One region of the Bradyrhizobium sp. ma5 genome, then DNA from elsewhere that is predicted to be linked to it. Evidence: riboswitches for the same ligand, from Rfam matches in the RefSeq annotation. Region 1 holds a riboswitch; each other region holds the start of a gene.
What was found. A riboswitch is a leader RNA that binds a small molecule or an ion and turns the genes downstream of it on or off. The one in region 1 is predicted to bind cobalamin.
Positions count from the first base shown of each region.

Region 2: another riboswitch for cobalamin. It lies ahead of ACE103_RS15395 (DUF1636 family protein); the one in region 1 lies ahead of metE (5-methyltetrahydropteroyltriglutamate--homocysteine S-methyltransferase).
Region 3: another riboswitch for cobalamin. It lies ahead of ACE103_RS02475 (TonB-dependent receptor); the one in region 1 lies ahead of metE (5-methyltetrahydropteroyltriglutamate--homocysteine S-methyltransferase).

Region 1 is NZ_CP170156.1:2,217,243-2,221,392, reverse strand. It holds gene metE (5-methyltetrahydropteroyltriglutamate--homocysteine S-methyltransferase) at 78-2,423, opposite strand; cobalamin riboswitch at 2,524-2,727, opposite strand.
Region 2 is NZ_CP170156.1:3,367,705-3,371,854, forward strand. It holds gene ACE103_RS15385 (cobyric acid synthase) at 1-1,013, opposite strand, end outside; gene cobO (cob(I)yrinic acid a,c-diamide adenosyltransferase) at 1,025-1,678, opposite strand; cobalamin riboswitch at 1,715-1,931, shown strand; gene ACE103_RS15395 (DUF1636 family protein) at 2,024-2,398, shown strand; gene cobW (cobalamin biosynthesis protein CobW) at 2,395-3,429, shown strand; gene cobN (cobaltochelatase subunit CobN) at 3,429-4,150, shown strand, end outside.
Region 3 is NZ_CP170156.1:549,159-553,308, forward strand. It holds gene ACE103_RS02475 (TonB-dependent receptor) at 33-2,240, opposite strand; cobalamin riboswitch at 2,400-2,598, opposite strand; gene ACE103_RS02480 (FecCD family ABC transporter permease) at 2,711-3,754, shown strand; gene ACE103_RS02485 (ABC transporter ATP-binding protein) at 3,751-4,150, shown strand, end outside.

The DNA.
Region 1 (4,150 bases):
AAAGCCTCCCTCGAGATTATCGAGAGCTCAAATGGTCCACAAGCGGATCAACTTTCTCGACGATAGACCAGGCTGGATCAGCGGCCTACTGGATCGGACGCAGCGCGCAACTCGCGGGCGGCAGCGACCATATTGACCAGCGCCGGGCGAACCTCCTCCCATTTGCGCGTCTTCAGGCCACAGTCAGGATTGATCCAGAGTTGCGAATCCTGCAGCCGCTTCCGAGCCAACGCCATGAGCTCCTTCATCTCACCCGTCTCGGGAACGCGCGGAGAATGGATGTCGTACACGCCTGGCCCGATTTGATTTGGATATTTGTAGCTCCTGAACGCGTCAAGCAGTTCCATTTTCGAGCGCGAGGTCTCGATCGAGATGACATCCGCATCCATTGCAGCAATCGCATCGATGATGTCGTTGAACTCCGAGTAGCACATATGGGTATGGATCTGGGTTTGATCGGCGACGCCCGATGAGCAGATGCGGAAGCAATCGCCGGCCCACTCGAGATAAGCCGGCCATTCCGATCGACGCGATGGCAATCCTTCGCGCAGGGCAGCTTCGTCGATCTGGATCATGGTCGCACCAGCATTCTCGAGATCGCCGACTTCGTCTCGCATCGCGAGCGCAATTTGACGGCAGACCTCGCTTCGGGGAATATCATCGCGAACAAACGACCAGTTCAAGATCGTTACCGGCCCGGTCAACATCGCCTTCATCGGTTTCTTGGTTAGTGATTGCGCGTAGCGCCACCAGTCTACGGTAATCGGCCGCGGCCGTGAGACATCGCCAAACAGGATCGGCGGCCGGACACAGCGCGATCCATAGGATTGCACCCAACCATTCTTGGTAAAAGCGAAGCCGGCGAGTTGCTCGCCGAAGTACTGCACCATGTCATTGCGCTCGAACTCGCCATGCACGAGCACGTCCAGACCGATGTCCTCCTGCCAACGTACGGCGCGCGCCGTCTCCTCCTTGAGAAACTTGTCGTATTGCTCGTCGCTCATCAAGCCTCGTGCATGCGCCGCACGGGCATTACGGACGGAAGTGGTCTGCGGAAACGATCCGATCGTCGTGGTAGGAAACGCCGGTAGTCCGAAGCGCTTGCGTTGGATCTCGGCACGACTGGCAAAAGGGCTGGCGCGCCCGCGCATGGTCTGGTTGATCGCTCCGAGCCGGACAGCGACATTGGCATCGCTGATCTTCGGCGAAGTGCGACGGATGGACGCGGCACGCTCGGATTGTGCAAGAGCTTTCGCAACATTCTGGTCACCTGCGAGTGCCCGCGCCAAGGTCGCAAGCTCGCGCATCTTCTGAACCGAGAAAGCAAGCCAGCTCTTGACGTCGGAAGCGAGCTCCGTCTCGAGTTCGACATCGACCGGCACATGAAGCAGCGAGCAGGACGGGGCGATCTGGACGCGGTCCTTGCCGAGCTTCGCAATTGCGGGATCCAGCCGCTGGCGGAGTGTCGACAAGTTCGACCGCCACACATTGCGGCCGTCTATGACGCCGAGCGACATGACGAGATCATTCCGGCTGCCAGCAATGATCTCGTCCAATAACTGTGGCGCGCGAACCAGATCGACGTGCAGCCCGGCAACAGGCAGGCGCAAGGCGGTGTCCAGATTGTCGCAGAGGTCGCCGAAATAGCTGGCTACCATGATTTTGATGGCCGGCCCCTCCTTTGCGAGCCGGTCATAGGCATGGAGCAGGGATTTTCGCGAGCTCTCATCCAGATCGAGGACGAGGCAGGGCTCGTCGAACTGAACCCAGTTTGCCCCGCATTTAGCCAATTCCTGCAAAACCTCGATATAGACCGGTATCAGGTCATCCAGCAGTGACAGTGGCTGGAAGGCAGGATCCGCGCTCTTGCCGAGCTTTAAGAATGTCACCGGCCCGATCAGGACAGGGCGAGTCTGAAAGCCAAGTGCCTTGGCTTCCTCATACTCCTCGATAGGCTTGCGACAGGACAGCCTGAAAGTCTGTCCACGGTTAACCTCCGGGACCATGTAGTGGTAGTTGGTGTCGAACCACTTGGTCATCTCCTGCGCGGGTGCGCCATAGGCACGCGGTCCGTGACCGCAACTCGCATCCTGCCCGTCGCATTGTGAACCGCGTGCCATGGCGAAGTACGTCTTGAGCGAAACGGATCCGGCTTTCGACGCGTAGATATCCGGGATGGCTCCAACCATGACACTGGTGTCGAGCACCTGATCGTACAGCGAGAAATCGTTCGACGGAATGACAGTGACACCGAGGGATGTCTGGCGCGCCCAGTTCGCAGCACGCAGGCCGGCTGCGTCCTCGAGCAACTGCTGTTCGCTGATTCTTCCGGCCCAATAGCTCTCGAGCGCGAGTTTGAGCTCGCGCCTTGGACCGATGCGCGGTGTTCCGAGCGTGGCAACCGGAAGCGAGAGAAGAGACATAGCGTTAACCCCATATTGGGGGCAAAGGCCATGGCGGACGCGGGCAGGGAAGTCGCGCGAGCGACGGCTGCTTGGCGCACCACCGGGGCACCCCGCCCGTGGACGAATATATTGCCGGGGCAGGTCTCCTGGCTCGCGGGTCATCGCCGCTGTCCGGCCTTCCCGAAGCCGCGCAGGCTTCAGTGACTCTGTTGGACAGCGGCTCTCCGCTCACAGTTGCGGGGGCAGCGCCGGCATTGGCACCGGCTTCCCTCTTAGCTCCGGATCAAGTGGGACCCGGAGAACCTCGACGACTTGGATTATCGGCAAGAGAACTCTTCCGTCAACCTCTCAAATTAATGCTGTGGCCTCGCTCATGCGAATGATGGTCCACCTCCACCATTGATCTTGATGTAAAAGTCGCTCTGCAATCATGGATATCACGATGACCATGTCGGATGGTGCGTCGCCGTGGGGCCGCGCGTCAGATCTGTGCAAAAGATAAATGTGCGGCCTGCGCGATCAGGGCCATTGCGTCGAGCAGACGGTCTTCATGTGAGTCAGCTACGGTTCATCAAGAACGCTACCTACGTCCGCCTTCTCCACCAACAATCAAGGATCGGTGTTGGCAAGTGCAAGACATATGCGGAACTCCAACAGCACACTCAGCGAGCATATTATCTTATGAAGCCAGCCAGTTCTGGTGGGTGTCACGCAGGTCTTTTTTGGCGATACTGCCTTAGCAAGCATATCGAACCTCCTCAACGAGAGCAGAGAGGCCCGCAATGAAAATGGCTGTTTGGAGTGCCCTCGGCGTCTTTTCTGTTGGCGTCTTTGCGGTTGGCCTGTTCGGATGGATGGTAAGGCCGTTTATGAGTCAACCCGTTAGACAGATATTCTCGAAACTATTGAGCAACTCAAGGCGAAGCTAGCACGGCTCGACGCCCCCACCCGCTTTATGAATATCGACCCGACGGCGTGGAAGCGCACTCCTCCAATTGTGAATAGCGACGACCCGTCGATGAACGACGGGCCGATAACGTGCCATCGCGCGTGCGCAGCGCGAACACCACCGTCTCATCCGCCTGCTCGAAGGGTGCACTTCCTTGGCGTCTATTCCAAATGCTCGTCGATGAAAAGCGACTTCGCGTCGTTGTGGGCAGTAGAGTGCCAAGCACAACTGACCTCATTCCTCGAAATTCCAGCAGCGTCGCATGGCCGCGAAGGAGTGCCAAGCCGCCGCAGTGGACGCCTTGGCTGCAAGTGCCCAAAGACGTGGCGGGGATCGAACGCCGACGTTGCGGCAACGACATCGACCCAAGCGGTTCAATGGCCGCAAACCTTCTTGCAACTGTCGCCAGGAACCTGGCGGGAAGGCATTCGCCAGCGCTGCCGAAGATCCAGTGCGTGACAGGGATAAATCGTGGAAGTCGCGATGGATAGACTGAATGGAAACATCAATACGTGCGCAGGTCGGAAAGCCAACAAAGACGACACAAACATGTGTACGAACTGCCACCTATTACCTGGCACGAAGAATGCAGACCCCCGGCCTGCCCAGGCTTCTCCTCCTGGGCAGGTCCAGCATCGCAAATTGAGGCTCTGGCTGGCCATTGAAGTTAGCGGCGGGTGGCATGGAGGGGACAGCGCCTGCTCACACGGGACACCGGCGGGCGCCCGCGTCACGTCGTCGCTAACTTCTCGCGATCGCGCATAGCACGTTAAAGGTGCTCCGCTTTAGAATTGAC
Region 2 (4,150 bases), 1.2 Mb from region 1:
CCAAGCATCTGATATCCGCCGCACAGGCCGAGGATGTGGCCGCCGCGGCGATGATGCGCCAGCAGATCGATGTCCCAGCCTTGCGCGCGCAGGAAGGCGAGATCGCCGCGGGTCGATTTCGAGCCGGGCAGGATGACGAGCTTCGCGTCGCCCGGGATGGCTTCGCCCGGCCGCACCATCACGAGATCGACACCGGGTTCGAGCTTCAGCGGATCGAGATCGTCGAAATTCGCAATCCGCGACAGCGCCAGAAAGGCGATCTTGCACTGGCCGGGCTTGCGCGCGTCGCCGAGCCCGAGCGCGTCTTCGGCGGGAAGCTCGCCGGCGCGCGCGAACCAGGGCAGTACGCCAAAGCCGCGCCACGCGGTGCGGGCTTCGATCAGGCGGTAGCCGTCGTCGAACAGCGTCGGATCGCCGCGGAATTTGTTGATGACAAAACCCTGGATCATCGCGGCATCATCGGGATCGATCACCGCCTGGATGCCGACGAACTGTGCGATCACGCCGCCGCGGTCGATGTCGCCGACCAAGACCACGGGCACGTCGGCCCTGCGCGCAAAGCCCATATTGGCGATATCGGACTTGCGCAGATTGACCTCGGCGGGGCTGCCGGCGCCTTCGACCAGCACGAGGTCGGCGCGCGCCTTCAGGCGCCCAAAACTCTCCAGCACTGCGCCCATCAGCGACGGCTTCATGCCGGCATATTCGCGTGCGCGGGCGGTCGCGATCCGCTTGCCGTGCACGATGACCTGCGCGCCGACGTCGGTTTCCGGCTTCAGCAGCACCGGGTTCATGTCGGTATGCGGCTCGACGCCGGCGGCGAGCGCCTGCAAGGCCTGCGCGCGTCCGATCTCGCCACCATCGACGGTCACGGCGGCATTGTTGGACATGTTCTGCGGCTTGAACGGCAGCACGCGCAGGCCGCGGCGTCGCGCGGCACGCGCGAGGCCGGCGACGATGAGCGACTTGCCCACGTCCGAGCCGGCTCCCTGGATCATCAATGCGCGCGCCATGGCAATAACTGTCAGAACTCGACGCCCGGCTGGGCCTTGATGCCGGAGCGGAAGGGGTGCTTCACCAGCGTCATCTCGGTGACGAGATCAGCGATCTCGATCAATTCGTCCTTGGCGTTGCGCCCGGTGAGCACGACATGCGTCATCGGCGGCTTCGACGTCGTCAGAAAGTCGACGACATCGGCGATCGCCAGATAGTCGTAGCGAAGCGCGATGTTGATCTCGTCGAGCACGACCATGCGCAGGCTCGGATCCGCGATCAGCTGCTTGGCCTTTTCCCAGCCGGCCTGCGCTGCCGCGATGTCGCGGGCGCGGTCCTGTGTCTCCCAGGTAAAACCTTCGCCCATGGCGTGGAATTGGCAGAGATCGCCGAAATGTCCGGTGAGCAGGCGGCGCTCGCCGGTATCCCAGGCGCCCTTGATGAATTGCACCACGGCGCAGGGAAAGCCGTGCGCCACACAGCGCACGATCATACCGAAGGCGGAGGAGGATTTTCCTTTGCCGGCGCCGGTATGAACGATGACCAGGCCCTTTTCACCGCTCTTGGTCGCCATGATCTTGTCGCGGGCGACCTTCTTTTTCGCCATCTTGGCCGCGTGGCGCGCATCCAGCGAGGGGTCGGTGCCGACGGCGCCGTCCTCAGCGTCGTTTCCATCAGAAATCATCACGTTCCTTCGGCTTGACAAGTGCGGGGCTAGGCCGAATGGTGCCCCCGCGTTGGTTCCTGTCCTACGACAGGCGAAGAGGGAATGCGATAGGGCTCAGACCGCAGGGTTTGCCCAAAGCGCAGCCGCCCCCGCGACCGTGACCGGAGAGATGCCCAAGCCACTGATTCCCTGATGGAGTCGGGAAGGTGGGCATCAAGGGAGAAATCCTACTCCGCAAGCCGGGAGACCTGCCGACGCGATGTGTTTGAGACCGGCGGACGGGGTGTTCCGCGACGGGGAACGAACCTGTTCACGTCAGGTTCGTGTGCCTCATCGCTTCCCGCAGTCAATCCAGGAAGGGCGATGAGCGTTACACTTCATGTCTGTATCACCTGTCGCGCGGGCCAGACGCTCGCGGAAGGTGAGATCGCACCCGGTGCGCGCCTGCATGCCGCGCTCGTTGAGGCCGGCGTGCCCGATGACGTCAATCTGGTTCCCGTCGAATGCCTGTCGGCTTGCAGCCAGGGCTGCTCGGTCGCGCTCAGCGCGCCGGGGCGGTGGTCCTATGTCTATGGCCGCCTGTCCGCCGACAATGCCAAGGATGTGATCGCAGGAGCCGCCGCCTACGCCGCGGCGCCTGACGGCATCGTGCCGTGGCGCAGCCGTCCCGAAATCTTTCGCAAGCAATCGCTTGCCCGCATTCCACCCATCGCCGTCGTGCCGGAGGCCGCAGAATGACCACGCTCGCCAAGGTTCCGGTCACCGTCGTGACCGGCTTTCTCGGGTCCGGCAAGACGACGCTGATCCAGCATCTGATCCGCAATGCCAACGGCAAGAAGCTCGCGGTGCTGGTGAACGAATTCGGCAGCGAAGGCGTCGACGGCGAGATCCTGAAGTCCTGCGCCGATGCCAATTGTCCGACCGAGAACATCGTCGAGCTCGCCAACGGCTGCATCTGCTGCACCGTCGCCGACGATTTCATCCCGGCGATGGAGCAGTTGCTCGCGCGCCCTGTGAGGCCCGATCATATCGTGATCGAGACGTCCGGGCTCGCGCTGCCGAAGCCGCTGCTGAAGGCATTCGACTGGCCGGAGATCCGTTCGCGGATCACGGTCGACGGCGTGATCGCGCTGGCCGATGCGGAGGCGGTTGCCGCCGGCCGCTTTGCGCCGGACCCGGCCGCGGTGGATGCGCAGCGCGCGGCCGACGACAATCTCGATCACGAGACGCCGCTGTCGGAAGTGTTCGAGGACCAGATCGCCTGCGCCGATATCGTGCTGCTGACCAAGGCCGATCTCGCCGGAGCCGAGGGGATCAAAGCGGCCAAAGAGCTGATCGCGGCCGAGATGCCGCGCGAGGTGCCGATGTTGCCCATCGTCGACGGCGCGATCGATGCCCGCGTGATCCTCGGCCTTGAGGCTGCGGCAGAGGATGACCTCGCGTCGCGGCCGTCCCACCATGACGGTGAGGACGAACACGAGCACAATGATTTCAACTCGGTGGTGATCGAGCTTCCGGAAATCGCGGACGTCGATGCGCTGATCGCGTCGATCAAGGGGCTGGCACGCGAGCAGAACGTGCTGCGCGCCAAGGGCTACATCGCGGTCGAAGGCAAGCCGATGCGGTTGCTGGTGCAATCGGTCGGCGAGCGGGTGAGGCATCAGTTCGACATGCCATGGGGCGCGCGGGCGCGGCGGTCAAAGCTCGTCGTGATCGGCGAACACGGCGATATCGATGAAGCTGCGATCAGGGCGCGACTAGGTATCTGATGCACGTCGTCTTCCGCGAGAGCCGCGGCCTTGAGGAGACCGCGACACCAAGGGACCTCGGCCAGGATCCGGCCGATCTCGTGGTCTTGTCGTTTTCCGACAGCGATCTCGCCGCGTTCGCGGCCGGCTGGCGGCGGGGCCGCGCGGCGCTGCCGTCGCTGCGGCTCGCCAATCTCGCGGAGCTGCGCCATCCGCTGTCGGTCGATACCTATATCGAGCGGACCCTGTCGCATGCGCGCGGCATCCTGGTGCGGCTGATCGGCGGCGAACCCTATTGGTCGTACGGACTGGCCGCGGTGCATCGGCTGGCGAAGGAGCGCGGCATCGCCCTGGTGGTGCTGCCGGCGGACGGCCGCGACGATTTGCGGCTGGATGAATTTTCGACCCTGCCGGTCTCGACGCTGCGCCGCCTCAAGGTGCTGTGCGACAAGGGCGGCCCCGTTGCGGCGCAGGCCGTGATCGCGCAACTGGCGCTGGCGTCCGGCCTTTATGCCGGGCCGGTCGTCGGCGAGATCGATCTTCCCGAGATCGGCGTCTACGAATCCCGGCGCGGCGCCGTCGCGGCGCTGCCGGCATCGGATGGCCGGCCGCGGGCTCTCGTGACCTTCTATCGCTCCTATCTGGTGGCCGGCGACACCGCGCCGGTCGATGCGCTGATCGATGCGTTGCGCGAAAAGGGATTCGATGCCCACGGCGTGTTCGTCACCTCGCTGAAGGCGGC
Region 3 (4,150 bases), 1.7 Mb from region 1:
GCCGGGTCACGCGCGGCCGCGCCGATCATGCTCTAGAACGTCGCGCCGGCCTTGACCATGTAGGTGCGGCCGGGAAGCGGATAGGCCGAGAAGCGGCCGGCCGTGAACGAGCTCGCGATGGCGTAGTCGTAATAGAGCGCGTTGAACAGATTGTTCACGCTGAGCGACCAGAAGAAGCGGTCATATTGCCCGCTGAGCTTGAGATCGGCAGTGGCGTTGCCCGGAATCCGGTTCTGGGTATTGGCCTGGTCGTTGTCCATGATACGCGAGCTCCAGGCCCGCACCGTGGCGTCGAACACCAGATAGTTCTGCCAGATATTCCAGGTCACGCCGAGATTGCCGGTGTAGCGCGACACCAGCGGCACGTCGTTGCCGGCCCAGATGCCTTCGCGAAAGACGGCACGGGTGATCGCCATGCCGCCGCGCAGGGTGACGCTGTCGCTGACCCTCAGCGAGGCGCTCGTCTCCGATCCGTAGCGGCGGGTTGGGTCGAGGTTGGTGTTGTAGAACAGCACCGGGTTGAAATGGATCTCGTTCTCGAGATCCATCAGATAGATGCTGGTCTGGACCTGAAACAAGTTGGTCTTGACCCGGAAGCCGCCCTCGACGTCCTGCGACGTCTGGGTTTTGAGCTGGAAGTTCTGCGGGATCGGGGCGAAGGTCAGCGGGTCGAATGACGGACCCGATGCGACGCGCTCGTCGACGTCAGGCGTGCGGAATGCGCGCGCGGCACGGCCGAACACCGAGAAGGTGTCGGTGAAGCGATGCTCGGCGCCGACATGCAGCGCGTATTGGGTCTCGTTGCTGTCGAGCGGCGCCGCCTGCGTGTCGAACGCAAACGGTGCGTTCGGATCGTAGCGATCGCGTGCCGAGACGCTGGTGTTCTGGACGCGCGCGCCGTAGGAGAAGTCGGTCGTCGGCAATAGGCCCAGTGTGTGCTGCCAGTACCCGGCCACGGTTTGCTGCTCGATATTGTAGATGTGATAGGGATCGACGCCCTGATAGGCGCCGCGCGCCTCACGGAACGTCGAATCGTAATAGTCGATGCCGGTGAGGATCGTCGACGGCATGCCCAGCATCACGTTCTTGACGCTGAGCCGCGGCGTGATCGACCAGGTCTGCAGCGCGGCGTCATTGTAGGTCGAGGCGAAGCTGATGGTCGGCACGGTGCCGAAGAAGCCGCTTTGCGTCTCGCGCTGGCGCCAGCCGCCGTCGACGATCAGGTCGACGCCGTTCATCAGCGTCTTGGTGAAGCCAGTGGTGACGCTGGCGGTCTGCTGGTTGGCATAGTCGAAGGGCGTCGCCGCGCCGCGGCGATCGGTGAGCAGTTCGTTGACGCCGATCGACGGATCGACCAGCCGTCCGCCGGGCAGGCCGAGCTTCTGGTCGCTGCCGGTGACGGTGAGGAAGGCGGTGAGATCCGATGTCGTGTAATTGACGTTGCCGACGGCGTTGCGCTGGTCGAGCGCGTTGTTGACGCGGTAGCCGTCGGACTTGATGCCGTTGCCGTAGAACGAGGTCGACCACGGGCCGGAATTGAGCGCCGCGGACACCGCGGCCATGCGGGTGTTGAACGAGCCGAAACCGCCTTCGGCGCGTATCGTCGCTGGCGGACCGCCGGCGCCGGTCTTGGTGATGATGTTGACCACGCCGCCCACCGCGTTGTCGCCATAGAGCACCGCACCGCTGTTGCCGCGGGTGATCTCGATGCGTTCGATCGAATCGAGCGGGATCGTCGTGAGATCGAAGCCGGCCTTGTCGACGTCGTTGAGGCGTCGGCCGTTGAGCAGGAACAAGGTGTTGTCGGAGGCGAATGCGCCGAAGCCGCGCAGGTCGACCGAGGTCTTGGCGCCGTTCGGCCCGCCGTAAAGCGTTTGCAGCTGCACGCCTGGCACCTGCGCGAGAATCTCGGGCAGCGACTGCACTGGCGAATGCGCGATGTCGTCGGCCGTGATCACGGTCGACGACGAGCCGACGATGCCAGCGAACTGCCGGCCGCCGCCGCCCGTTCCGGCGGCCGGTCCGGTCCCTGTCGTGTTCGATCCTGCTCCGCTGCCCACATTGTTGCCTTGGGCGGTGCCCGGCGCCGGGCGGCGCGGCGCCGGCGCTTCGTCGGCGGCCGGCTTGGCGCGCGTGAAATTCTGGTCGCTTGGCTTGGTGATTTCGACGGCCGGTAGCTGATCGGGCGAGGGTGCCTGCTGCGCCTGTGCGGTCGAGAGAACGATTGTCGGCACGATCATCGTCGACGCGAACAGAAGCGCGCGGCGCCGGGAGGAAGAGTTGGAGAACATCTAAGCGAGACCTCGGTAACGTCAGTGGCACGTCACCGCGAACCAGTCTCACCATGCGCGCTCGCGTCAGGTGAAGCTCATGCCTGTACTCCCCGACCGGCATCTTCGCGTGTGACCACGGCTGACGGCAGGTCTCCTGGCTCGCGGGTCGTTACCCTTCGTCGCCTTCCCAGGACCGAGATTCCCAGTGGCCTGTGACGAAGGATTCACCGCATACAGTTGCGGGGGCAGCCGCGGCATTGGGGAAGTTTCCCCGCACCGCATTCCCTTTTCATCTCGCTAAAGAACCGTCATGTTCATCTAGGGTTCGGCCCGGCAGCAATGTCAACCCGGCGGACGTCGGGCAGCGGTCACGCGGCCACGGTTTTTGTCGAGTGTCGCTTGCCTGCCACGGCGATCGCTGTAAGAGCATGGATCCAATGAGCGTGCAGGATTTTACCTTGGCGGCCGAGGTCGCGGCGCGGCGCCGATGGAGCGCCACCGCGGCGCTGCTCGCGCTCGTGGTCTTGCTGGCAGTGCTCTCGCTCGGCATCGGGCCGGTGCGGCTGTCGCCGCTTGCGGTGATCGAGGCGCTGTTCGGCGGCGGCAGCGATGTGGCGCAGGTGATCGTGCGCGAGATCCGGCTGCCGCGCACCATTCTGGCGTTCGCGATCGGCGGTATTCTCGGGCTATCGGGCGCGGCGCTCCAGGGCCTGCTGCGCAATCCGCTGGCCTCGCCGTCGCTGTTCGGCGCGCCGCAATCGGCGGCATTCGGCGCGGTGCTGGTGATCGCGCTCGGCCTCGCCGATGTGCGCTCCTACGCGCTGCCGGTGGTGGCGATCATCGCTGCGTTCGGCTCGGTGTTCGCGCTGCTCGCAATCGCCGGCCGCAATGCCGGGCTGCTGATCCTGATCCTCGCCGGGCTTGCGATCTCGAGCTTCGCCGGGGCTGCGACCGCGCTGGTGATGAACCTCTCCAGCAATCCGTTCGTGGTGCTGGAGATCGCATTCTGGCTGCTCGGTTCGCTGGAGGACCGCAGCTTCCAGCACGTGGCGCTGGCGCTGCCCTTCATCATCGCGGGCGCTGCCATCCTGCTCAGCCAGGCGAGCGCGTTCCGCGCGCTGACGCTCGGCGAGGAGGCGGCGCAGAGCCTCGGCGTCGATGTCGGGCGGCTAAGGTTGCTCGTGATCACGGGCGTTGCGCTCGGCGTCGGCGGTGCTGTCGCCGTCACGGGCACGATCGGCTTCATCGGTCTCGTCGCACCGCATCTGATGCGCCCCCTGATCGGTCACGATCCGGCGCGGCTGCTGGTGCCGAGCGCGCTCACCGGTTCGGCGCTGCTGCTCGCCGCCGATATCGCGGTGCGCATCATCCCCTCGACCTCGGACATCAAGGTCGGCGTGCTGACCTCGATCATCGGCGTGCCGTTCTTCCTGTATCTGATCATGCGCGAACGCCGCGCGCTGGGCGGAGGCGTGGCATGACGCTGCTCGCCGCCACCGCGCTCAATGCCTCGCTCGGCAGCCGCAAGGTGCTGCACGATGTTTCGCTGTCGCTGGAGGCCGGCCATCTGGTCGCGCTGGTTGGCCCCAACGGCGCCGGCAAGACCACGCTGCTGCGCGCGCTCGCTGGACTAATTCCATCCGATGGCGACATCAGGATCGGCGGCGACGCGCTGGCGTCGCTGCCGCTGCGCGAACGGGCAAAACGTTTCGCCTATTTGCCACAGGGGCACATGGTGCACTGGCCGCTGCCGGCGCGCGATATCGTCGCGCTCGGCCGCTATCCGCATGGCGCGACCGATCCGGCGCGACTGTTGCCGAAGGATATCGAGGCGGTGGTGCGGGCGATGCAGGCGGTCGACGTCACCGAATTCGCCG